Linked DNA regions of Thiorhodovibrio winogradskyi. The protein of the gene in region 2 interacts with the protein of the main gene of each other region in a pairwise test. Links are inferred from orthologs where the notes say so. Each region holds a gene or a part of one and is shown on either strand. Other genes may lie near its edges.

Region 1 (16,727 bases), 900 kb from region 2 along the record:
CCGAAGACCCGCGACATCGGGCACCGTGACCTACAACGGCATCAATCTTTACTCCGCCTTCGATCTTTTTCGCTCTGGCATTGGCTACGTGCCTCAGCAGGATATTGTCCACCGCAAAATCAAGGTCAATTCCGCACTTCGTTATACCGCGCGGCTGCGGTTGCCCTTGGATACCAGCCGGGCGGAGATCGACCAAAATATCGAACGCGTTCTTGACCGGGTTGGGTTGCTTGAAAAGGCCGAGCTTTCGGTGGATACGCCTGAACCTCTGAGCGGTGGGCAATTAAAGCGGGTGAGTTTGGCCGTCGAGCTGGTCGCCAACCCCAATATCCTGTTCTTGGACGAGGTGACCAGCGGGCTCGATGCCGGAACGGACAAGCGGATGATGCGTTTGTTCGAGGGGCTTGCCGAAGATAATAAGACCGTGGTGTGCGTCACACACTCGCTGGAGAACATTGATGCCTGTCATCTGGTCGCGCTGCTGCATGCGGGCTGCCTTGTGTACTATGGCCCCCCCGATCAAGCCGCCGCCTATTTTGGGGTTGAGCGCCTGTCGGATGTGTATGAGCGACTTGAGAATGAAGATGCCAAGACCTGGGAGGCTCGTTTTCGTCAATCTTCCCAATACCGGGACTATGTCGCCAGTCGACAGACGTTGTCCGATGCGGATCAGTCGCCGGCCAACCCAAATCAACGGCCCGCGCGTCAGCATGCCGGTCCGCGCGGATGGTTTGGGTTGCGCCAGGCTGTCACTCTGACGCGTCGCTACGTCGATTTGCTTTTGTCGGATCGACTCAATCTGGCTGTCCTGCTGCTGCAGGCGCCGCTGATTGCGCTGGTTGTCGGAGCGGTTTTCACCACCGAGGGCAGTCTCGCGGAACGCGCCGCGGCCGAGAGCCAGATTGCTTTCGTGCTGGTACTCTCGGCGATCTGGTTTGGCTGTATCAACTCGGCGCGCGAGATCGTCAAAGAGTTGCCCGTTTATTTGCGCGAGCGCTCGGTCACGGTGCAAATCCCCGCCTATCTGATGAGCAAGCTGTTGCCGCTCGCGCTGCTTTGCCTGCTGCAATGCGCGAGTTTTCTGGCGATTGTCACCGCGATGATCGATTTTCCGGGCGCATTCCTTGATCGTCTGGCCGTGCTTTTCCTGGCTGGGCTTGGTGCCAGCGCCATGGGCTTGGCCGTGAGCGCCTTGGTCAATAGCAACGACAAGGCGATCGCGGCGTTGCCGTTGCTGCTGATCCCTCAATTTATTTTGTCGAATTCGGTGGTTGATCTCTCCGGTGTCACAGAGACCTTTGCCCAGATCGGCGTCATTGCCTACTGGGCTTTGGACGCAATGCGAGCTACCCTAAGCCCTGAGTTGCTTGATTTGTCTGGTCAGAATGGCAAGCCAGTGATTGCTTTGGTCGCGGATTGGGCGTCGGGTCTGCAGGCGCTTGGCGCGCAAACGGTGGGCTTTTTGCTGCTGACTGTTTTTGCTTTGAAGTTGAAGGATCGTAAGCTTTAGCGGGCGCGGATCCTTCCCGCTTTGTATCCCTTAACCATGACTTCAATCGTGATGCAATTGCAAATGTTTTCCAGTAGGTGTTCCAACAGGTGTTCCAACAGGCGATGATCGGAGGTATCAAGTGAAATCTGTCTCTTTGGCTTTTTTACCTGGACGCACGTCGCATCTGGGGCTGGCGTTTGTCTTGCTGTTTATGTGGATGTTTTTGGGGGCAGGCTTTGTCCATGCCCAAGGGTTGGGCTATGGCTTTGCGGCACCGGGAGGTTATGGGCTGAAAATATATCGCACCGACTACACGCTCTACCCATTTGTACAAGTTTATCTGCGCACCTTCGATTCCCAGATGCAGCCGCTGGTTAATCTGAATGAACGCAACATCGGTCTCATGGTCAAGGGGCGCACCTATGACCCGATGAAGCGCCAGTATGGCATTCAATCCATTCGCCAGCGCGAAGAAGCGACTCGCAGCATTTTGATTATCGATGCGAGCGGGTCCATGGCGGATGATCCCTTCGAGGAAACGCTCCGCGCGGCGATTCGCTTCATTGAGAGCAAGCGCCCCCAGGATGAAGTTGCCGTGCTGGCTGTGCGCGACACCAAGGAAGGCTATGAGGTGATCTCGCAGTTTGAGCGAGACGAACGGGCACTTGCGCGGCGCATTGCCGATATTCGTGCCGATGGTATGCAGACCCGGATCTACGATAGTGTGGGTGCCGCCCTGCAGATGTGTGGTATGGCCTCGCAGGGCACTGAGGTCGGTTCTGGCAGTTATGTTGTGTCATGCTCCATCCTTGTGTTTTCCGATGGCAAGGATGAGGGAAGCTCGATCACGCGCGACGAACTGATGACACGCATTTCCAGCTTGCCAATTCCCGTGCCCATTTATTCCCTGGCCTATTCTCAGGTCGAGCCAACTTATTTCAAGAACCTTGAGGCGCTGTCAAAGAACTCCTTTGGTATTTACTACCTGGTCGATGAAACCGGCAATCGCATGCAGCGGGTGGTCGAGGAGATTCAAAACATCCTACAGAGCGATTATGTGTTGACTTTTCGCTCCTATGTGCCAGTGGATGGTGAAGCGCACAACTTGAAAGTCGGCGTGGAGTATCCGAGTGGCAGTGGAAAGTACGTCTATGACGACACCACTTTCGAGGCTATTCAGCCGCCTCCCATTCCAGCGATCGATGCAGCCATATCGAGCTTGAGCCAGAAAATTCCGGCGTTGCCTGATGGAAATCCCTACTGGGAAAGACCTTCAGCGCCGGTTGCATCAGGCGAATGATCGCAGGGGCAGATCGATCCTAAAGAACCTGCGAAAGATGTAACACTTCGTCCGGATTAGGCGAATGGTGGCGGGTACCTTGTTATCCGCCATTTTCATCGAGCAAGTGCGAGTTTCTTTTAGCGCGCAACACTAATTGGAGTGATCTTGGGTCTAGGAGTGATCTTGGGTCCGTTGCACGTTGATTGGATGCTTGAGTTGGAAGCGCTGCAACCGTTTTCGAACAAGTATACAACCGAGTCGTTCGGTGCCAACTGATTCCTTCCTGCCATGAGTAATTTACCGAACAATAATACAAGCGCACTGGTTTCGTCGTTCGGTAATCTTATTTCTGCGTTTAGGCGATATGGTCATGGAGAGCCTTTGTCAGGAACTGGTTATTGAGCTCTTGAATTATCGCATTGTCCCATTCTCAGATACTAAAGAAACATCAGACCCGAAGCTGAGTGCATTATGCTTTCAAATACTTGCTATTCGCTTCTTCTTATTGAGGGCAAGGAAGATGAATTTCTTCGTTTCAGGGCGCTGCTCGCGGATAGACCAGGGAAGGAGTATCGCCTGCGACGGGTTCGCACGGTCGAGAGCGCTGAAACCCTGATCCTGGAGTCCGGGCCGCATAGCTTCGATCTCTGTCTGCTTGCGGATGATGCTGGTGATGATGACAATCTTGAATTTATTTCAGCCCATAGCATGGACTCTGAGTTTCCGCCCATGGCGTTGTTGACTCGTCAGACCAACCCAGATCTTGAGCAGTTGGCACTGGATGCCGGTGCGATGGATTGTCTGCAAACCTCTGAGTTGAGCCCTGCTTTGGTCGAGCGATCGATTCGCTATTGTATTGCGCAGCATTCAGCCAAACTGGAATTGGTTAAATTAGCCACGACAGATCCCCTGACCGGGATTTTGAATCGCCGAACCCTATACGATCTTGGCGATAAAGAGTTTGATCGCGCCACCCGTTATGGCCACCCGCTAAGTTTGGTGCTGATTGGTGTGGATCATTTCAGGGATGTGAATGATACCTTTGGCTATCAGGTTGGCGACAAGGTGCTTAACTCTGTCGTGTCAACTGTCCTGGCGGCGATCCGAGAGACGGATATCTTTGGCCGCTTTGGCGGGAGCGAGTTTCTGTTGATTCTTCCGCACACCGATTTAAAGGGCGCCTCCCTGCTTGCCGAGCGCCTTGGCATCGATATTCAAGGCCAGCCAGTCATTCACGACGGTGCTGTGATCGACATCTCCCTCAGTTGTGGCGTGTGTGCATTGTCAGATCAAGTCGAGTTTTTTGACGAACTCATTGTTGCTGCTGACCGCGCACTGTATCGGCAAGAGCCCGGGGTTTCATAGCACGGCTCGGATTGGCTGTGACTCTAGGCTCGGGGGTCCGAGTGAGGGCGTGCGCGGTCAAGGTGGACATTGCACGGTGGCTGCAATCGGAAAAACCGTGTATAAGCCTGTTGCCGGAATCATCCAATACCACACTTCATCACGGGAGATCGCCAGCATGGCCAATTTTGCTGATTTGCTTGGATCCGTCATTCAGAACAACCTTGGCCCATCGGGGCAGCAGCGTATCGGCAATGCGTTGCAGGATTTGCAGGCTAGCCTGGGGCAACTGAGCGGTGGTGGCGCGGCTGGTGCTGGCATGGGCGGCGTGCTCGGCAGCCTGCTCGGCGCGGCTGGCAATTCGCTGGCGGGTGCGTCGCAAAATCCGCTTCAGGCCGGTGGCCTTGGCGCCGTGCTGGGGTCCTTGGTCGGTGGCGGCGGGCAGTCCGTCAAAGGCGCGCTCTCGGGCGGGGCTTTGGCCATGATCGCGGGCGTGGCCTACAAGGCGCTGATGAATGCCAACCAGGGCGGGGGGGCGCAAGCGCCTTTCAGCGGCGGCAATCTGCCCTTGGGGTTACTGCCACCGCAAACGCCGGCCGAGGAGCAGGTGGTGGAGCAGAAAACCCAGTTGATTATCAAGGGCATGATGAACATCGCCAAGTCAGATGGAGAGATCAGCGGCGGGGAGATTCAGCGCATTCTGGGTAAGGCGCAAGAGTCTGGCCTGGGTTCGGAAGAACAGGCGTGGATGATGGCGGAGATGAGCAAGCCGCTGAATCTCGATGCCTTTGTTGCCGAGATCCCCAATCAGGAGGTGGCCGCCGAGATCTATGCCGCCTCCCTGCTCGCGGTCGAGGTCGATACCGACGAGGAACGTGAATACCTGCGTCAGTTTGCCGACAAGACCGAACTGCAGCCGAGCGTGGTACAGATGATTCACCAGACCCTGGGAATGCCCGCTGTTTAAACCAAGGTCGCTAGAGATCCGGTGCGCTCTTCGCTTAGCACCTGGCTTAGCACTTGGCTTAGCACTTGGCTTAGCACTTGGCTGGCAGGGGAGCACAGTCGAAATAGCTGGCGACGGCCTCGGGTTTGGTGTTTGGCAGATAAGGGATGCAGCCAAGGCAGGGGGCCGTGATGCGGGATTTTAGCGTGGCGATGTTGGCCTCGACGGCCAACATCTCGGGCTCGGTCTGGGTGCCGACCCAGCCAGCGAGAGTGCAGCCGTCGGCGGCGATGGCGGCGGCGCTCAGCAGGGCATGATTCAGGCAGCCGAGCCGCAGGCCGACGACCAGCACCACGGGCAGGGGCTTGGTGTCGCCAAGCAATACGGGTAGATCACGCACCATGAGCTGCTTGCCAAGGGGGACATGCCAGCCACCGACGCCCTCGACCACCAGCCAGTCGGCCTGCGTGCTCAGCCAGCGGTAAGCGGACAGAATGCGCTTGGTGTCAATGGGCTGTCCGCTTTGTTCCGCCGCCAGATGGGGGGCGATGGCGGGGGCGTAAGCGATGGGGTTGACCTGGTCGTAGGGCATTTGCTGGCTGCCAGCGGCCTGCAGGGCAAGGGCGTCGGCGTTGCGCAGGCCATCTTTGGTGGGGGTACAGCCGGAGGCAATGGGCTTCATCCCCAGGGCGCTGTGGCCTTGGCTTTGGAGGGCGCGCAAGAGTCCGGCAGCGATCAGTGTTTTGCCAGCGCCGGTGTCCGTGCCGGTGATGAAAAGGCCTTTGCTCATCCGCGTAAGGTTATCCAGAAAGGGAGCGGCGCTGGATGGCGCTGACGGGGATGGCGATGCCCTGATCCGTCACCCGCTGCGCGGGCGCTTTCTCTGCTGCCATCCATGCTTGCCCATAGACGACCTCCCAGGTGGAGGGCAGGCGATCATCCTGGCGCAGCCGCTCATAGGCGGCGGTCATCCGGCGCAGGCGTTCGCGACTGGTGAGCCCGCGTTGGCGGCCCCGCAGCCGGTTTTGGGTGCCGAGGGATTTCATGTCAGCCATCAGGTCGGTGACAGTTGCGTAGGTCAGGGTCAAGTGCTCGCAGTCCATGACCGGATCGGCAAAGCGTGCGCGCACCAGCATGTCGCCAATGTCGTGCATATCAATAAAGGTTGATACATGCGCGCCGCCGTCGGCCTCGGCCCAGGCGCGGCGCAGTTCGATCAGGGTGTCCGGGCCGAAGGTGGTGAACATCAGCAGCCCCTTTGGTCGTAACACCCGGTAAAGCTCGGCGAAGCAGCCGCTGAGGTCGTTTGACCACTGCAGGGTGGCGTTGGAGAAGACCAGATCGACGGAATTGTCCGCCAGCGGCAAGCGGTCGATGTCACCACAGAGGGTGCGTGGGCGGTTGCGCCAGTGGCCACGGCGACGCGCGCGTGCGAGCATGCCAGTGGCAAAGTCCAGGCCGATGACCCGGGCGTTGCGATAGCGGCGGCAGAGATCATCGAGTGCCAGGCCAGTGCCGCAACCAAGGTCCAGCACGGTGGCGGGTTGCAGGCGCACATAGTCCAGGCGTTCGAGCAGGCGTTCGCCAATTTCGCGCTGAAGCACTGCGGCGGCCTCATAGGTAGCCGCCGCGCGCTCGAAGGAGCGGCGCGCGGCGGTTTTGTCGATCTGATTGCCCGAGTGCGCGGGGAGCCGCGGACTGGGTGGCAGGCTCAAGTGGCCACCTCGGCAAGAAAGGCATGGATCAGATCGCTCAAGCGTTGGGCATGGGACAGGAAAGGCGCATGACCGGCACCGGGCAGACATGCGACGCGCGCTTGCGGATGCAGGATGGCGATGCGCTCGGCCACGGCGGCTGGTACCAGGGTGTCGCGCTCGCCAAAGAGCCACAGCGTGGGTTGGCGGATGTCTGGCAGCGGGCCACGCAGATCCTCGTCTCGCAGCAACTCGAGCCCGATGCGCAGTGCCTCGGGCTTGGCGTCAGGCGCACTGTTGAGCGCCTGGCGGAGTTGCTTGAGCAGTCTTGGCGCCTCCTCGCTGCCGCGTACCTGCAGCGTCAGAAAGCGCTGCAGGGTGGCCTTTGTGTCTTCGAGCAGAGCGGCGTGAAACTGTGCCAGCGTTTCCTCCGGCATGGCGACCCGCCAGTCGATGGCGCGGGTAAAGCGTGGGCTGGTGGCAATGAGAATCAAGGCACGGACTCGCTTGGGTGCCTGGCGCGCAGCCTGGAGTGCGATCAGGCCGCCAAGCGACCAACCTAGCCATACCGCCTGCTCGGGCGCTTGGGCGAGACAGGCATCGGCCCAGTCGGGCAGGGCACTCCAGTCGGTCTGCCAGTCGGCACCGGCATGGCCGGGCAGAGCCAGAGGGATGCGTTCGCGTCCAGCGGCCAGGCGATCGGGCAGGCTGGACCAGATGGCCGGGTTCATGCCCCAGCCGTGCAATAAAACCAGGGGATCAGGATGCATCTGCCCGGTGCTCCTTGTTTGGGTGATCAGTGTTCGGTAGTGCCGCCAGTGCCTCGAGCAGGCGCTCGACATCGGCGATCTGGTGACTGGCCGAGAAACTGATGCGCAGTCGGGCGTGGCCTTGCGGGACCGTTGGTGGGCGAATGGCCGGCACCAGCAGTCCGCGCGCCTCGAGCCGGTGGCTCCAGTCGAGCGCGCGCGCGGAGGCGCCGGCCAGGAGGGGTTGAATGGGCGTGACCGAGGGCATCAGCGGCAGACCAAGTTCGGCCGCGCCCTGACGGAAATGATGGACCAACCGGGCGAGATGTTCGCGCCGCCAGGGCTCGGCTTGCATCACTGACAGGGATGTCAGGCTAGCCGCCGCCACGGCGGGTGGAAGGGCGGTGGTGTAGATGTAGCTGCGCGCGCGCTGAATCAGGGTCTCGATCAGCGCTTCACTGCCGGCGACAAAGGCGCCAAAGGTACCAAAGGCCTTGCCCAGGGTGCCAATTAGAATAGGCACCTGTTGTTGCTCAAATGGGTCTTGCAACTCGGGTGTGGAGCGGGCACGAGCGGAGAAGCCAGCCAGTGTGCCGCGTCCATCCGGTCCGATCACACCCAGGCCATGCGCATCGTCGATTAGCAACCAGGCGCCGGCCTGTTGTGCCGCTTGCGCCAGCTCAGGCACGGGTGCCAGGTCGCCGTCCATGCTGAACACGCCGTCGCTCAGGATCATCGCGGTGGCTTTGTCGGTTCCGGTGCTGGCCAGCAGGCGCCGGAGATCGGCCGGGTCCGCATGGCGATAGCGGCGCATGCGCGCGCCACTCAAGCGCGCGCCGTCGATCAGCGAGGCATGATTGAGTCGGTCGCACAGAATCTGCTCGCCATGCCCGGCCAGGGCACTGATCACCCCCAGATTGGCCATGTAGCCGGTGGAGAACAAGAGCGCGCGCGGTCTTTGGGTGAAGTCGGCCAGGGCTTCCTCAAGCTGATGATGATAGCGGCTATGACCATTGATCAGATGCGAGGCACCACTGCCGACGCCGAAGTCGCTGGCCGCGCGCGTAAAGGTTTCGAAGACTCGCGCATCGTTGGCCAGGCCAAGGTAATCGTTGCCGCAGAAGGTCAGCAGGGTGCGCCCATCGACCTGCATCAGCGGTGCTTGGGGGCTCTCGCACAAGCGCCGGCGCCGATAGAGCTGGCGGTCGGCGAGTTCCGCAAGTTGCGAGCAGAGTACACGCTCACGATGAAAGGGCGCGGGTTCCGCGCTCGGTGGGACTGTCATTTGAAGCAGCCACCGGGCTGGTCGCGTCCTTCGGGCGGCATGGCCTCGAATGCGAGCCCCAGTCGCTCAAAAAGCGCCATATCCCGGTTGGTGCCGGCATTTTCGGTGGTCAGCAGGCGCTCGCCATAAAAAATGGAATTGGCGCCGGCCAGATAGCACAGGGCTTGGAGTTCGTCGCTCATGGTCGCGCGGCCGGCGGACAGGCGCACATAGGAGGCCGGCATCATGATGCGCGTTGCGGCCACGGTGCGGACAAACTCGAAGGGGTCCAGCTCGGGCGCGGGCGCCAGTGGCGTGCCCGCCACCTTGACCAACAGGTTGATGGGCACGGATTCCGGATGCGCCGGCAGATTGGCAAGCTGGCACAGCAGCGAGGCGCGGTCGGCGCGCGACTCACCCATGCCGAGAATGCCGCCGCTGCAGGTTTTGAGGCCGACCGCGCGGATATGCTCCAGGGTGTCGAGCCGTTCCTGATAGGTGCGGGTACTGATGACTTGCCCGTAAAATTCCGGCGAGGTGTCGAGATTATGGTTGTAATAATCCAGCCCGGCGTCCTTGAGTCGCTGTGCCTGGGCGAGACTCAGCATGCCGAGGGTGACGCAGGTCTCAAGTCCCAACCCATGCACGGCCGCGATCATGGCGATGACCTGCTCGAGATGGGTGTTGCTTGGATTGCGCCAGGCCGCTCCCATGCAGAAACGGGTGGCGCCGCTGGCTTTTGCCGCGCGCGCGGCCGCGACGACCTCATCGAGCGACAGCAGGCGCTCGCGTTCCAGGCCGGTATCATGTTGAGCGCTTTGGGAACAGTAGCCGCAGTCCTCCGGGCAGGCGCCGGTCTTGATGCTGAGCAGGGTGCTGACCTGCACTCGATTGGGGTCGAAATGCTGGCGATGGGCCTGCTGAGCGGCGAATATCAGATCATTGAAGGGCTGGCTTAGCAGGGTTTCCGCATCCTGCCGCGTCCAGTCATGGCGCAAGTCTGCAGGGTGCGAGTGGGGTGCGAGATCCAAAGGCATGGCGGGAAATTCCGTGAATAGGCGCCTAGAGCAGGCGGCGTGGGAAGGGCCGCGTCTCGCGGCACAGGCAGATAAGCTTAAGGCTATCGGCGACCCTGTCAACCATCATGCGTCTTGGTGGTTGACAGCGGCCCGGCGACGGGGGAAGACGTTGCTCCAATTGGCGCTGAATAGCGCCTATCCACCGACTTGCGTGCTCTGCGGTGCCGCGGGTTTTGGCGAATTGGATCTGTGCCTTGGGTGCCTGGCTGATCTGCCGGACATTGCGCCGAGTTGCGGCTGCTGCGCGCTGCCGCTCCCGGCCGGCGCGCCGGATGGTATGCGCTGTGGAGGCTGTCAGCGTCAGCCACCGGCCTACGACCGATGCATTGCACTGTTTCGCTATCAAGGCGCGGTGACGCGGCTGATCGGTGACTTCAAATTCCGCCAGCGGCTGCATCTCGGCCGGCTGTTCGGTCAACTTCTGGCCGAAGCGGCCCGCTGGCAGCCGGATGTGTCCCTGCCCGAGTTGCTGGTGCCGGTCCCCTTGCATCCCTCGCGGCTGCGTCAGCGCGGGTATAACCAATCGCTGGAAGTGGCGCGGGTTGCCAGTCATGAACTGGGTATTGATGTGGATGGTGGCAGGATCGAACGCGTGGTCGCGACGCCGCCGCAGCTCAGGCTCGCGCGGGCGGAACGTCAGAGCAATGTGCGTGACGCTTTTCGTGTGCGACAGCCGCTTTGCGCGCGCCATGTCGCCATTGTCGATGACGTGGTCACCACTGGCGCCACGGTCGGCGAGCTTGCGCGCGTGCTGCGTCAGGCAGGCGTCGAGCGCGTCGATGTTTGGGCGGTGGGGCGAACACCCTGACGAATTAGGCGAATCATTCGGCGGCCCGCTTGCGCAGGCCGAGCACATCCTGCATGTCAAACAGGCCTCGCTCGCGTTCGCTGATCCACAAGGCGGCTCGGGTGGCGCCGCGGGCGAAGGTCATGCGGCTGCTGGCTTTGTGGGTGATTTCGATGCGTTCGCCTTCGGTGGCGAACCAGACGCTGTGCTCGCCAACGACATCGCCAGCGCGGACGGTGGCAAAGCCGATGGTCTGACTGTCGCGCGCGCCGGTATGGCCTTCGCGGCCATAAACCGCGACTTCATCGAGATTTCTCCCCAAGGTGTTGGCGATGACCTCGCCCATGCGCAGGGCGGTGCCGGAGGGGGCGTCGACCTTGTGACGGTGATGGGCCTCGATGATTTCGATGTCGGCGTCAGATCCCATGACCTGGGCGGCGAGTTCCAGCAGCTTGAGCGACAGATTCACACCAACGCTCATGTTGGGGGCCACGACCAGGGCGATGTCGAGGCTGGCCTCGCTCAGGGTCTCGCGCTGATCCGCCGTCAGTCCGGTGGTGCCTATGACCATGCGGCAGCCGGCGTCGCGGCACAGTTCCAGATGGTGCATGGTGGCCTTGGGGGAGGTGAAGTCGATGAGCACGTCAAAATCAGCCAGAACTTCGTCCAGATCGGGGCGAATGGGCGCGCCGACCGGGCCGATGCCGGCGACCTCCCCGGCGTCGATGCCGATGAGGCCACTGCCGGCCAGTTCGGTGGCGGCGCCGACGCGCAGGCCCCGGGTGTCATGCACTGCCTGAATCAGGGTGCGCCCCATGCGCCCGCCAGCTCCGGCGACGGCCACGCGAATCTCGGTCATAAAGATGCTCCTGTGCCTGTCGCGGCAGGCGTGGGTGGATGGGTTTGGATCGGGGGATAATCTGACCCCAAGGCACGCCGGTGCGTCAAGTGCGGGGGCAATCAATCATCCGTGAGCAGATCGCCCAGTATCCGCTCGCCAAAATGAATGGGTAGCGAGAAATGCCCTTGATCGGGCAGGGTGGTCAGGGTGGCGCCGGGCAGATGGTCGCGATACCAACGCCCGTGCGCCGCGGGCACAGTGGCGTCGGCCGCGCCGTGCCAAATGCGGATGGGCGCCTGCGCCTGGATGGCGTCGAAGGGGATCCGCCAGTCATGGGTGTAGAGATGCAGATCGCGCCGGGCGCCGGGTGCGCCCAGGGCCATGGCATCGCCGATGGTGCTGTTGAGGATGGCTTGATTCTCGCCCTCGGCCAGGGCGATGAGGTCGTTGGGCGGGAGGTTAAGGGTGCGTACCCGCTCAACCAGCCCGGGCCAGCGCGCGAGCACCCAGGGCGTGGGGCCGCCATAGACTTGTTGCGCCAGCCAGGGCAAGCGCCTGGCCAGGGCGAGACTGGCGCGCGCCGGTGGATTCATGGCGGCCAGCACCTCGGGCCGGTACACCGGGCCGAGCGGGCAGGCCAGGACCAGGGCGCTGAGTCGCTCGGGCAGGCGCCAGGCGCAGGCAACCGCGTAGGGACCGCCGCCAGACAGGCCAAGCAGGGCGAATCGCTCCAGCTGCAAGTGATCGGCCAGTGTGGCGAGATCGGCCGGCCAGTCGCGCAGTTCCCGCCCCGGCAGGTCGTCCGAGCCGCCATAGCCGGGGCGGTCCGGCGCGATCAGGCGCAGGCCGAGCGCCAATGCTGGCTGATGCAACAGCGCGGCCTCGCGCCCGGAACTGGGGAAGCCATGACAGTAGACCACCGGGCGTCCGTCTGGCTGACCGAATTCGTGCCAGGCGATGCGCCGGCCATCCGCGCCGTGGCAGGAGAAGAGGCTAGTGGCAGGCATGGGCGGCCGCTCGGTCAAGTTCAATCAGTTCCAGGCGATGGTTGCCGCAGGGGTGCTCGTCCGAGGGGCCCTGGGTCAGCAACACCAGCCCATCGCGAATCCCCATGTCACGCAGCCAGGCGCGGACGAATTCGCCCCACTCGGCGCGATCCTCGCGCACGTCGATCGGCTGAATGCCGTAGGAGAATTCCAGCGCCTGGGAGGTGGCGGGCAGCGGACTCAGGGCCACAATCCAGTGTGGTAACCGAAAGCGGGCAATGTTGCGCGCGGTGTTGCCGCTGCGAGTGGGGGTGATGATGACCTGTGGCGCGCTGCGCTCGGCGGTGTGGTAGACGCTGCGAGCAATCAGATCGACCGCGCGCAGGCTGCCACCGCTGCCATAGGCACCCAAGGCCTGGGCCAGGGCGCGGTTGTCGCGCTCGGGCTCGGTGGCGGCGGCGATACCGGCCAGCATGGCGACGGATTCAACTGGGAAGCGACCCATGGCGGATTCGGCCGAGAGCATCACGCAATCGGTGCCGCCGAGGATGGCATTGGCCACGTCGGTGGCCTCGGCGCGGGTCGGACGGCGGAAGAGCACCATGGACTCGAGCATCTGGGTGGCGGTGATGACCGGTTTGGCGCGCATGTTGGCAATTTCGGTGATGCGCTTTTGCGCGACGGCGATGTTCTCGATGGGAATTTCCACGCCGAGATCGCCGCGTGCCACCATGATGCCGTCGCTGGCCTCGAGAATGGCTTCCAGCTTGTCCAGTGCGTCGGCGCGCTCGATCTTGGCGATGAGAAAGGGCTGATAGTTGAGTTCCGCCGCCGCCGCGCGCACCGCTTGCATATCCTCGGCGTTGGCCACGAAGGATTGGCTAATGGCATCCACGCCCTGCTCGGCGGCAAAGCGCAGCCAGTCGTGGTCCTCCTCGGTGAAGGCGCTGATGCCAAGGTCAATGCCGGGCAGGTTCAGCCCTTTGCGCGAGCGCAACTCGCCGCCGGCGCGGACGTTGCAGACCACCTCGGTTGCGCTGACCTCCACGACTTTGAGCAGAATGAAGCCGTCGTTCAAAAATAGCCGGTCGCCGGGTTTAACCGCCGCGGGTAAACCTTTGAAAGTAACGCTGGCGCGTTCGACGTTACCGAGAATGTCCTCGGTGGTCAGGGTAAAGAGGTTGTCGCGCACCAATTCAACCGGCTCCTCGGCCAGGTCGCCAATGCGCATCTTGGGTCCGGGTAGGTCGCCCATGATGGCCAGGCGTTGGCCGGTGTCTTGCGCCGCTTGGCGCAGGCGCCTAATGCGCTCGGCGTGGGATTGGGGGTCGCCGTGGGAGAAGTTGAGTCGAGCGATATTCATCCCGGCTTTTAGCATCTGGCACAGGATCACTGGTTGATCCGAAGCGGGGCCGATGGTGGCGACGATTTTGGTTTTGTGCGAACGAAACTGCATGAGGGGTGGCGTTCCAATGGAAGTGAAGCAAGGATTGGTAATAAGGACTGGGTATAAGGTCCGGATTTTGCGAGTGAGCTTTTCGGTGCTCCGGGGGATTATGGCTAGGCCTCTGTCATAGCATGCCATCCTGATGTGACCGATTCGTCAATAGGTCAGTTGGTTTTTGGCAGATTTCTCTTTGCACCCGCATGGTTTTCTAGTATCTTACGGCCGAAACGCCTGCCGCTAATTCGGTGACTGACTCTCCCGCCTAGTTGATTCTTCCCCTCCTGCTCGATGCGCTCCGCCTTGTGAGTTGTCAGCTTCCAGTGACCATTTGGGTGCAAACCCTGGGAGTGAAGTTGCTCGTAAGGCGTTCCGATCTCGCCCAGACCTGGTCGCTGCCGGCCCCGCGCCGTCATGTCGCCGGATCTTCGCCCGCTCGAACTGATCGCGGATTTTACACATCGAGTGCAGGGCGCAACAGGACCGGAGTTTTAAGCCCGATCAGTCTGGTGTTCAGGCTGGCGCGCGTATCTGCCAGCCTGATCTTCGTCCGGTGAGTGCATTGGCCGGGCGGAGGCGCCCGTTCCGCAATGCACATTTTTGATGAGAGAGACTGATGAATATTTACGTTGGCAACCTCGCCTATGGCGTGACCCAGGACGAACTGCGTGATGCCTTCGCCGCCTATGGCGATGTCGAAAGCGCGAATCTGATCACCGATAAATTTACCGGCCAGTCCAAAGGTTTTGGCTTCGTTGAGATGCCGAACAACTCCGAGGCGGATGCCGCGATCAAGGCCTTGAATGAGACCCCGCTGAAAGGTCGCCCGATTAGGGTCAATCAGGCCAAACCCCGTGCCGAGCGTGCGCCCCGGGGTGGTGGCGGTGGTGGTGGCCAGCGCTGGTGATTCCCGGCTAGCCTGCGCCTTGAACCTTGCCAGGCCTCGGATCAGGATGATCTGAGACTGGCGTTGGTCTTTGCGCCAAGGCTCGGGTATTTTCGCTCTAGCTTGCGAGATTCCCGCATCAAGTCCGCTTCCCCCAGCGCTCGATCCTCGATTGGGGCGGGTTCTTATCTTGGGCTGTTGCAGGGCGGCATGGAGAGCAAAAGGGCCATCCTTTCCACGCCGGAGGCAGGTTAGTTCACATTCCTATGCAACGCGAGTCACTACGGGCGGTTGTTGTTATCAGGTGAATTGGCTATCAGGTGATTCGGTTTGCTTTCGGTCAGCGCAACCGTGCTGTAGTAGGTTCTGGTCAGCAGTGAGTAGGCAAAGGCTCCCGCGAAGAACAGAATGCTGACGATGTCGAAAATGGACAGCAGGCCCGGCCTGTCCATGGTCTCCTTCATCGTGAGATTCATCATCAGGGCGATGGCCGACACGCCAAGCGCCATCAGCACCACGCCTATGGCCACCACAGGAGCGCACCCGCTCGCGAATTTTTGCAGTTCGCGGTTGTGTCGATGTTGTTCCGCGGTTAACTGCGAATCGACCAGTGCTTCCGCGACCACCTGATGGTCATGGGCCTGATTGTTTTGGGCCTCATTGTCGTGGGCTGGACTGTCATGGTGGTGGTGTTCAGTCAAGCCGCTCGCCTGGCTGGTGCTTGCTTCCGCCGCTTGCCGTTCCAGTGCTTCGCGACGGCTACTAAACGCTTGGAACAGAAACCAGACGCCAACAAGTGTGAACCCAAGACCGACGAAGGTAGGCATGATGCGTTAGCCGTTGCTGACTGCTGCTGCCGCTCGGCCAAATTCAGCATTGGCACGCTCGCGTTCCTCAAGTTGCTGGAATAGATCCAGCACCCAGACTACTTTGTCGCCCACGGTGGCGTTGATCGTGACGGGATCGGGGATGGCCAGGGCATCGACCAGAAAACGATTTTCCTCCAGTGGATCGGCGGTGCAGACGGCTTTAATCGGCAGGGGTGTCACCGCCATGGCGCGCCCGAGCAGGGTCAGCTTGCGTGCCGAACTGACGAATGCGCGCTGGGAAACGGAGTCATAGCCATTGCGGGCAATTTCCTGGCCGATCTCGGCATAGAGCAGGCGCGCGGCATAGATCCCAGGCCGGCAGGCGGTGGGTAGCTTGGCGATGCCGGCCTCGGCGCGCTGATATAGGGTGTCGGCGGTGTCGAGCAGGCGTTTGACGATGTCGCCGATCACCTCGTTGAAAACCGGGCGTCGCAGCCAGGCCTCGGGCTCCAGGCCGGCATCGCGCAGCCATTCAAGCGGCAGGTAGATGCGACCGTTGCGCGCATCCTCGCCGACATCGCGACAAATATTGGTGATCTGCATGGCGGTGCCGAGATCGCAGGCGCGGGCCAGCACCGAGGGCGAACGCGCGCCCATGATGGCGGCCATCATGCCCCCGACGGCGGCGGCCACCCGGGCGGAGTAGGCATAGACGCCGGACAGATCCTGATACACCCGGCCCTCGGCATCCCATTCAAAGCCCTCAAGCAGGGCTTCTGGCAGGTCGCGCGGGATGTCGAAGCGCTCAATGGCGCCGGCGAATGCTCGGTCGGCGGGGTCGTTGATGGGCTGGCCGCGATAGGCGCGGTCGAGTCGCTCACGCAGACCGGCGAGGGCGACTTGATGGTCTTCTGGATTGTCGTCAATGGCATCGTCGGCCAAGCGACAGAAGGCATAGAGGGCCGTGGCCGGCTCGCGCAGTCGCTTGGGCAAGAAAAATGACGCGGCGTAGAAGGACTTGGAGCCGTTGCTCAGAAGTTTGCGGCAGGCAAGCAGATCCGCCGGATCGGCAAAGCTGGAATCACGAATGAACAGAGGCATCGGGGACCACCCTATCGAGCACG
Region 2 (4,961 bases):
ACTTGCTCCGCGACGGAATAAATAGGTATCGGGGAAAAACCAACCCTCGGGATGTTCAATGTCGAGATCAAGCGCGGCAAGTATCTCGGCATCGGTGAGATCCTGAAGTTCGTGCTTGAACTCAGGTTCGGCGGCGATGCTCGCGAGGGCGTCACTAAAGGTTCGTCCTTCGATCAGGGTAACCGGGTATTGGATGGAGCGACCGGAAACGAGTAGATCAAGGAGTTGCCCTGGTGTCATCTCAGGCGTTAGCGCATATTCGCCTGCCTTGATTTGATCCGCCTGCCGGCGATTGTAGGCAAGCGCAATCAGATAATGGGCATTGTCAATCAGACCATCGGCTTGCAGTCGGCTGGCGAGGTCGCGCAGCCCCTCCCCGCGCGGCACCTCCAGAATCACCGCGTCGTCCTGCGCATCGACACGACTTGAGGCGATGGGCGTTACCAGAAAATGCTGATAATCTTCCCAAAAAAAGTAACCTATCCCCGCACCGAGGCCGACCAGTAACAGCAGAGCAATCAGGGTGTTCTTCATCAGCGCCCGCCAAAACGCGACTCATATCGGCAGTCGCGGCTCAAAACGCTCAACCCTGCTTAAGGATCAAGGTACCGTTGGTACCACCGAAGCCAAAGGAATTGCTGAGCGCGTAGCGTATCGGCATCTCGCGTGCCTGATTGGGCACCACGTCCAAATCGCAGTTGGGGTCAGGTGTTGTGTAGTTGATCGTGGGTGGCGCGACCTGATCGCGCAGGGCAAGCACGCAGAAAATCGCTTCCACGCCACCGGCTGCGCCAAGCATGTGTCCAGTCATGGATTTTGTCGAACTCACCGCCACCTGCTTGGCGTGCTGCCCCAACGCGAGTTTGACCCCCTTTACCTCGGCGATATCGCCGGCCGGGGTGGAAGTGCCATGGGCGTTGATATAGTCGATTTGCTCCGGATTCAGGCCGGCATCGGCAAGCGCGAGTTTCATGCAATCGCAGGCACCCTGACCGTCCTCGGACGGGGCAGTCATGTGGTAGGCATCGGAGTTCATGCCGACACCAAGGATCTCGGCATGTATGGTGGCCCCTCTCGCGCGCGCCATTTCGTATTCCTCCAGCACCATGATACCGGCGCCATCGCTGAGGACAAAACCATCGCGCTCTTTGTCAAAAGGGCGACTGGCGCCCTCGGGATCGTCGTTACGTGTCGAAAGCGCTCGCGCGGCCGCGAAACCACCAAGGCCCACGGGAGAGGTCGCCATTTCCGCCCCACCGGCGATCATCACATCCACCATGCCATGGCGGATCATCAACGCCGCCTCACCGATGTTATGGGTGCCCGTGCTGCAGGCGGAGACAATGGAGTAATTTGGCCCCTTAAGACCATACTTAATAGACAGGTTTCCGGCTACCATGTTGACGATATTGGCTGGCACGAAGAAGGGCGAAATCTTGCGCGGCCCACCACTGAGATAATTGCCATAGTTGTTCTCGATACCGGTGATTCCACCGATACCAGAGCCAACGGCAACGCCAATTCGGGTACGGTTCTCGTCGGTGATTTCAAGCCCCGAGTGAGTAATCGCCTGAATGCCCGCCGCCATGCCGTAATGAATAAAGGCATCCATTTTGCGGAGGTCTTTCTTCGACACATATTCAGTTGCGTCGAAGTTATAAATGGGACCACCAAAACGCGTGCTGAAGGGCGTCACATCGAAGTGCGTAATGGTCTGAATGCCACTGCGGCCATTCAAGATGCTGTCCCAGGCTGAGGCGATATCGAGCCCGACAGGGGAAATAATACCCAGGCCGGTAACGGCAACCCTTCTACCTGACATGTATCACCTCTTCACTCACTCCTGCTCGCCAATGCCCCATGTGCGGGATGACCATTGGAAAACCAGGCTAATGTGCACGGATAGGGCACTAAATTAGTTGGACCTTCTTGGTGCCCAAGCGAGACATCGAGCCGGACATGCCAGCCAGGTATGCAAGCTAGACAACCAAAAAGGGGAAACCAAACAGGGAACATCTGAACACGTGAACAACCAACTGACTCAATACCAGACCGACAACAGGCCAACAGCACTAGCATAACATCACAGCCAGATCAGTTGTACCGTTCAGCGACAGGGCCGCAGTGACATCCACATGGACACTTATAGCCACATGGATGAAATGACAAAACGCCCGGATTCAGTCTGAAGGAGGTTGTCCCCGAGTCGCGATTTACCCCATGTGGGCATTTATGTAGTCGATTGCCTGTTTGACGGTGGTGATTTTCTCGGCGTCCTCGTCGGGAATTTCGGTCTCGAATTCCTCTTCGAGTGCCATGACCAGTTCGACAGTGTCGAGCGAATCAGCACCGAGATCGTCAACGAAGGAAGCCTCCGGGGTGACTTCCTCTTCCTTGACGCCCAACTGTTCGACAACAATTTTTTGGACTCGCTCTTCAACGCTGCTCATTGTTTGACAAACCTCCAGTGAATGAAACCCCCAAGAATCGAGGGTCGCGGTATTTTAGAGACAAAAACCCCAGGTTGAAAGCCGAAAAAACCGGCTCTTGCAACCTTAGGTCATCAGCATGCCACCATTGACGTGCAGGGTCTCGCCGGTGATGTATCCAGCCTGTGGCGACGCCAGAAAAACAACGGCCGCGGCAACCTCCTCGGCTTGACCAAGCCGCCCAAGCGGAATGTTTGCAAGCAACGCATCCCGGTGGGCCTCTGGCAGGGCACTCGTCATATCGGTCGCGATAAAGCCGGGCGCGACGCAATTAACAGTGACGCCACGCCCACCGATCTCGCGTGCGAGCGACTTGGAAAACCCGACCAAGCCGGCTTTGGCGGCGGCGTAATTAGTCTGTCCGGCGTTGCCGCTGAAGCCCACAACCGAGGTGATATTGATAATGCGGCCATGACGCGCCTTGGTCATCGCCCGCATGCAACTTTTGGTGAGGTGAAAGACCGCGCTCAGGTTGGTGGCGATAATCTTGTCCCACTCCTCGTCTTTCATGCGCATCATCAGGTTGTCTTTGGTGATGCCAGCGTTATTGACCAAAACCGAAGGGCTGGCACCGAAGTCCGCGCTGATGCGCGCGAGTGCCGCATCCATGCTCAGCCTATCCGTCACATTCATGCACAAACCCAAAGCACGGACATCTTGATCGGCCAATTCCTGTTGAATGCGCCGCGCGCCCTCCTCTGTTGTCGCGGTGCCGGCAACCCGCGCCCCGGCTTGACCCAAGGCAAGGGCAATTGCGCGACCGATTCCTCGGCTCGCACCTGTTACCAGTGCAATTTCATTATCCATCAGCCAATGCCTCCTCACCCGATAGCTCCTCGATGGCCGCCTGGAGCGTCACCACGTCCACAATCGCTGTGGTTGGGCGCGCCTTGTCGATGCGCTTACCCAGACCCGCGAGTACCTTGCCTGGCCCGCATTCAATAAAGCGTTCAACGCCCTGCCCGGCCATTAACCGAACGCTCTCCACCCAGCGCACCGGCCGGAAGAGTTGCTGTGCAAGCAGCTCGCGAAGATGTTCAAGATTCGACGCCGCCGAGACGCTGGCATTATGAACGACCGGAATTTCGGGCATCCGCATCGGGCATCCAGCCAAGACAGACTCAAGTTGCTCGGCCGCGGGGCGCATGAGCGCGCAATGCGATGGTACGCTAACCGGGAGTAGCAGTGCCCGCTTGGCGCCCAATGCCTTGGCCGCGGGCAAAGCTCTTGCGACGGCCTCGCGCTGTCCAGCAATGACCACTTGACCGGGCGCGTTAAAGTTTACCGCCTCAAGCACCTGCTCGCCTGCCTGGTGAGCGCACAGCTGCAGCACCTGTTCGTCCTCAAGCCCCAGAATGGCGGCCATGGCACCGGCACCAGCTGGCATCGCCTCCTGCATGAGACGGGCGCGTTCGGCGACCAGACGTGCGGCGTCAGTTAGTTCCAACGCCCCGGAACAGACCAAGGCAGTGTATTCGCCCAGACTGTGGCCCGCCATGACCTCGGGCGCGGGCCCACCGCTATCGCGCCAGCAGCGCCACGTGGCAACGCCCACCGCGAGCATCGCGGGCTGGGTATTTTGTGTCTTGTCGAGTTCCGCAGCAGGCCCCTCGCTGATGAGCGACCACAGGTCGCATTCCAGCACCTCCGAGACCTCGGCAAAGGTCTTGCTTACCTGCGGGAACGCGCCCGCCAGTTCGCTCAACATGCCGACGGATTGCGAACCCTGTCCGGGGAATACAAAGGCCAGTCGGGTACTCATCGGTCGTTCACTGAAACTTGTCGCGGACATGAAGAAAGAATCGAATCTTGCAGCCCCAGCCTAATAGCGCACCAGCACGGATCCCCAGGTAAAGCCACCACCGAAGGCCTCCATGAGCAAGGTATGGCCGCGCTGGATGCGGCCATCGCGGACCGCTTGATCGAGCGCGAGCGGGATGGAAGCGGCCGAGGTATTGCCGTGCTTACCAACGGTGACAACCACTTGCTCCATATCCAGATCGAGCTTGCGCGCGGTGGCCTGGATGATGCGCAAGTTTGCCTGATGAGGAACCAGCCAATCGATATCCGAGCGTTCCATGCCATTGGCGTCCAGTGCCTCATCAACGATGCGCCCGAGCGTTGTCACGGCGACGCGAAAAACCTCATTTCCCTTCATTTCCATGTAAGGCGAACCCGTGCCGCCGTTACCAATGCCAGCAGGAACCTGAAGCAAGGATTTGTAGGCCCCATCCGCATGCAGATGCGATGACAGTATGCCCGGTTCATCGGCCGCCCGGAGCACCACGGCCCCGGCCCCATCGCCGAACAGCACGCAGGTTATGCGGTCGGTCCAATCGACTATCCGCGACAGGGTCTCGGCTCCCACGACCAACGCCGTGCGTGCCGCCCCCGTGCGAACAAATTTCTCCGCCACCGAGAGCGCATACACAAAACCCGTACAAACCGCCTGCACATCGAAGGCCGGGCACC

What was found.
Region 1: the proteins of acpP (region 2) and bioH interact in binary tests that used the Escherichia coli proteins (3 or more experiments, as listed by UniProt). The link is inferred for Thiorhodovibrio winogradskyi from one-to-one orthologs.

The regions. Positions count from the first base shown.
Region 1 is NZ_CP121472.1:1,285,464-1,302,190, forward strand. What follows is about bases 5,653-8,651. They hold bioH (pimeloyl-ACP methyl ester esterase BioH), read right to left. Parts: upstream 7,529-8,651; coding sequence 6,776-7,528; downstream 5,653-6,775. Other genes in these bases: bioD (dethiobiotin synthase), read right to left, coding at 5,653-5,854; bioC (malonyl-ACP O-methyltransferase BioC), read right to left, coding at 5,865-6,779; bioF (8-amino-7-oxononanoate synthase), read right to left, coding at 7,518-8,651. Outside these bases: Thiowin_RS05890 (FHA domain-containing protein), read left to right, coding at 1-1,510; Thiowin_RS05895 (vWA domain-containing protein), read left to right, coding at 1,632-2,792; Thiowin_RS05900 (GGDEF domain-containing protein), read left to right, coding at 3,246-4,139; Thiowin_RS05905 (tellurite resistance TerB family protein), read left to right, coding at 4,297-5,085; more of bioD, read right to left, coding at 5,156-5,652; more of bioF, read right to left, coding at 8,652-8,792; biotin synthase BioB, read right to left, coding at 8,789-9,808; Thiowin_RS05935 (ComF family protein), read left to right, coding at 9,969-10,658; dapB (4-hydroxy-tetrahydrodipicolinate reductase), read right to left, coding at 10,672-11,496; Thiowin_RS05945 (alpha/beta fold hydrolase), read right to left, coding at 11,598-12,485; pyk (pyruvate kinase), read right to left, coding at 12,472-13,920; Thiowin_RS05955 (RNA recognition motif domain-containing protein), read left to right, coding at 14,525-14,815; Thiowin_RS05960 (hypothetical protein), read right to left, coding at 15,076-15,621; Thiowin_RS05965 (phytoene/squalene synthase family protein), read right to left, coding at 15,628-16,704; Thiowin_RS05970 (phytoene desaturase), read right to left, coding at 16,685-16,727. UniProt on the Escherichia coli protein: The physiological role of BioH is to remove the methyl group introduced by BioC when the pimeloyl moiety is complete. It allows to synthesize pimeloyl-ACP via the fatty acid synthetic pathway through the hydrolysis of the ester bonds of pimeloyl-ACP esters.
Region 2 is NZ_CP121472.1:393,466-398,426, reverse strand. The notes cover bases 833-3,742. They hold acpP (acyl carrier protein), read right to left. Parts: upstream 2,451-3,742; coding sequence 2,214-2,450; downstream 833-2,213. Other genes in these bases: fabD (ACP S-malonyltransferase), read right to left, coding at 3,289-3,742; fabG (3-oxoacyl-ACP reductase FabG), read right to left, coding at 2,556-3,299; fabF (beta-ketoacyl-ACP synthase II), read right to left, coding at 833-1,822. Outside these bases: endolytic transglycosylase MltG, read right to left, coding at 1-534; more of fabF, read right to left, coding at 584-832; more of fabD, read right to left, coding at 3,743-4,251; Thiowin_RS01995 (beta-ketoacyl-ACP synthase III), read right to left, coding at 4,312-4,961. UniProt on the Escherichia coli protein: Carrier of the growing fatty acid chain in fatty acid biosynthesis.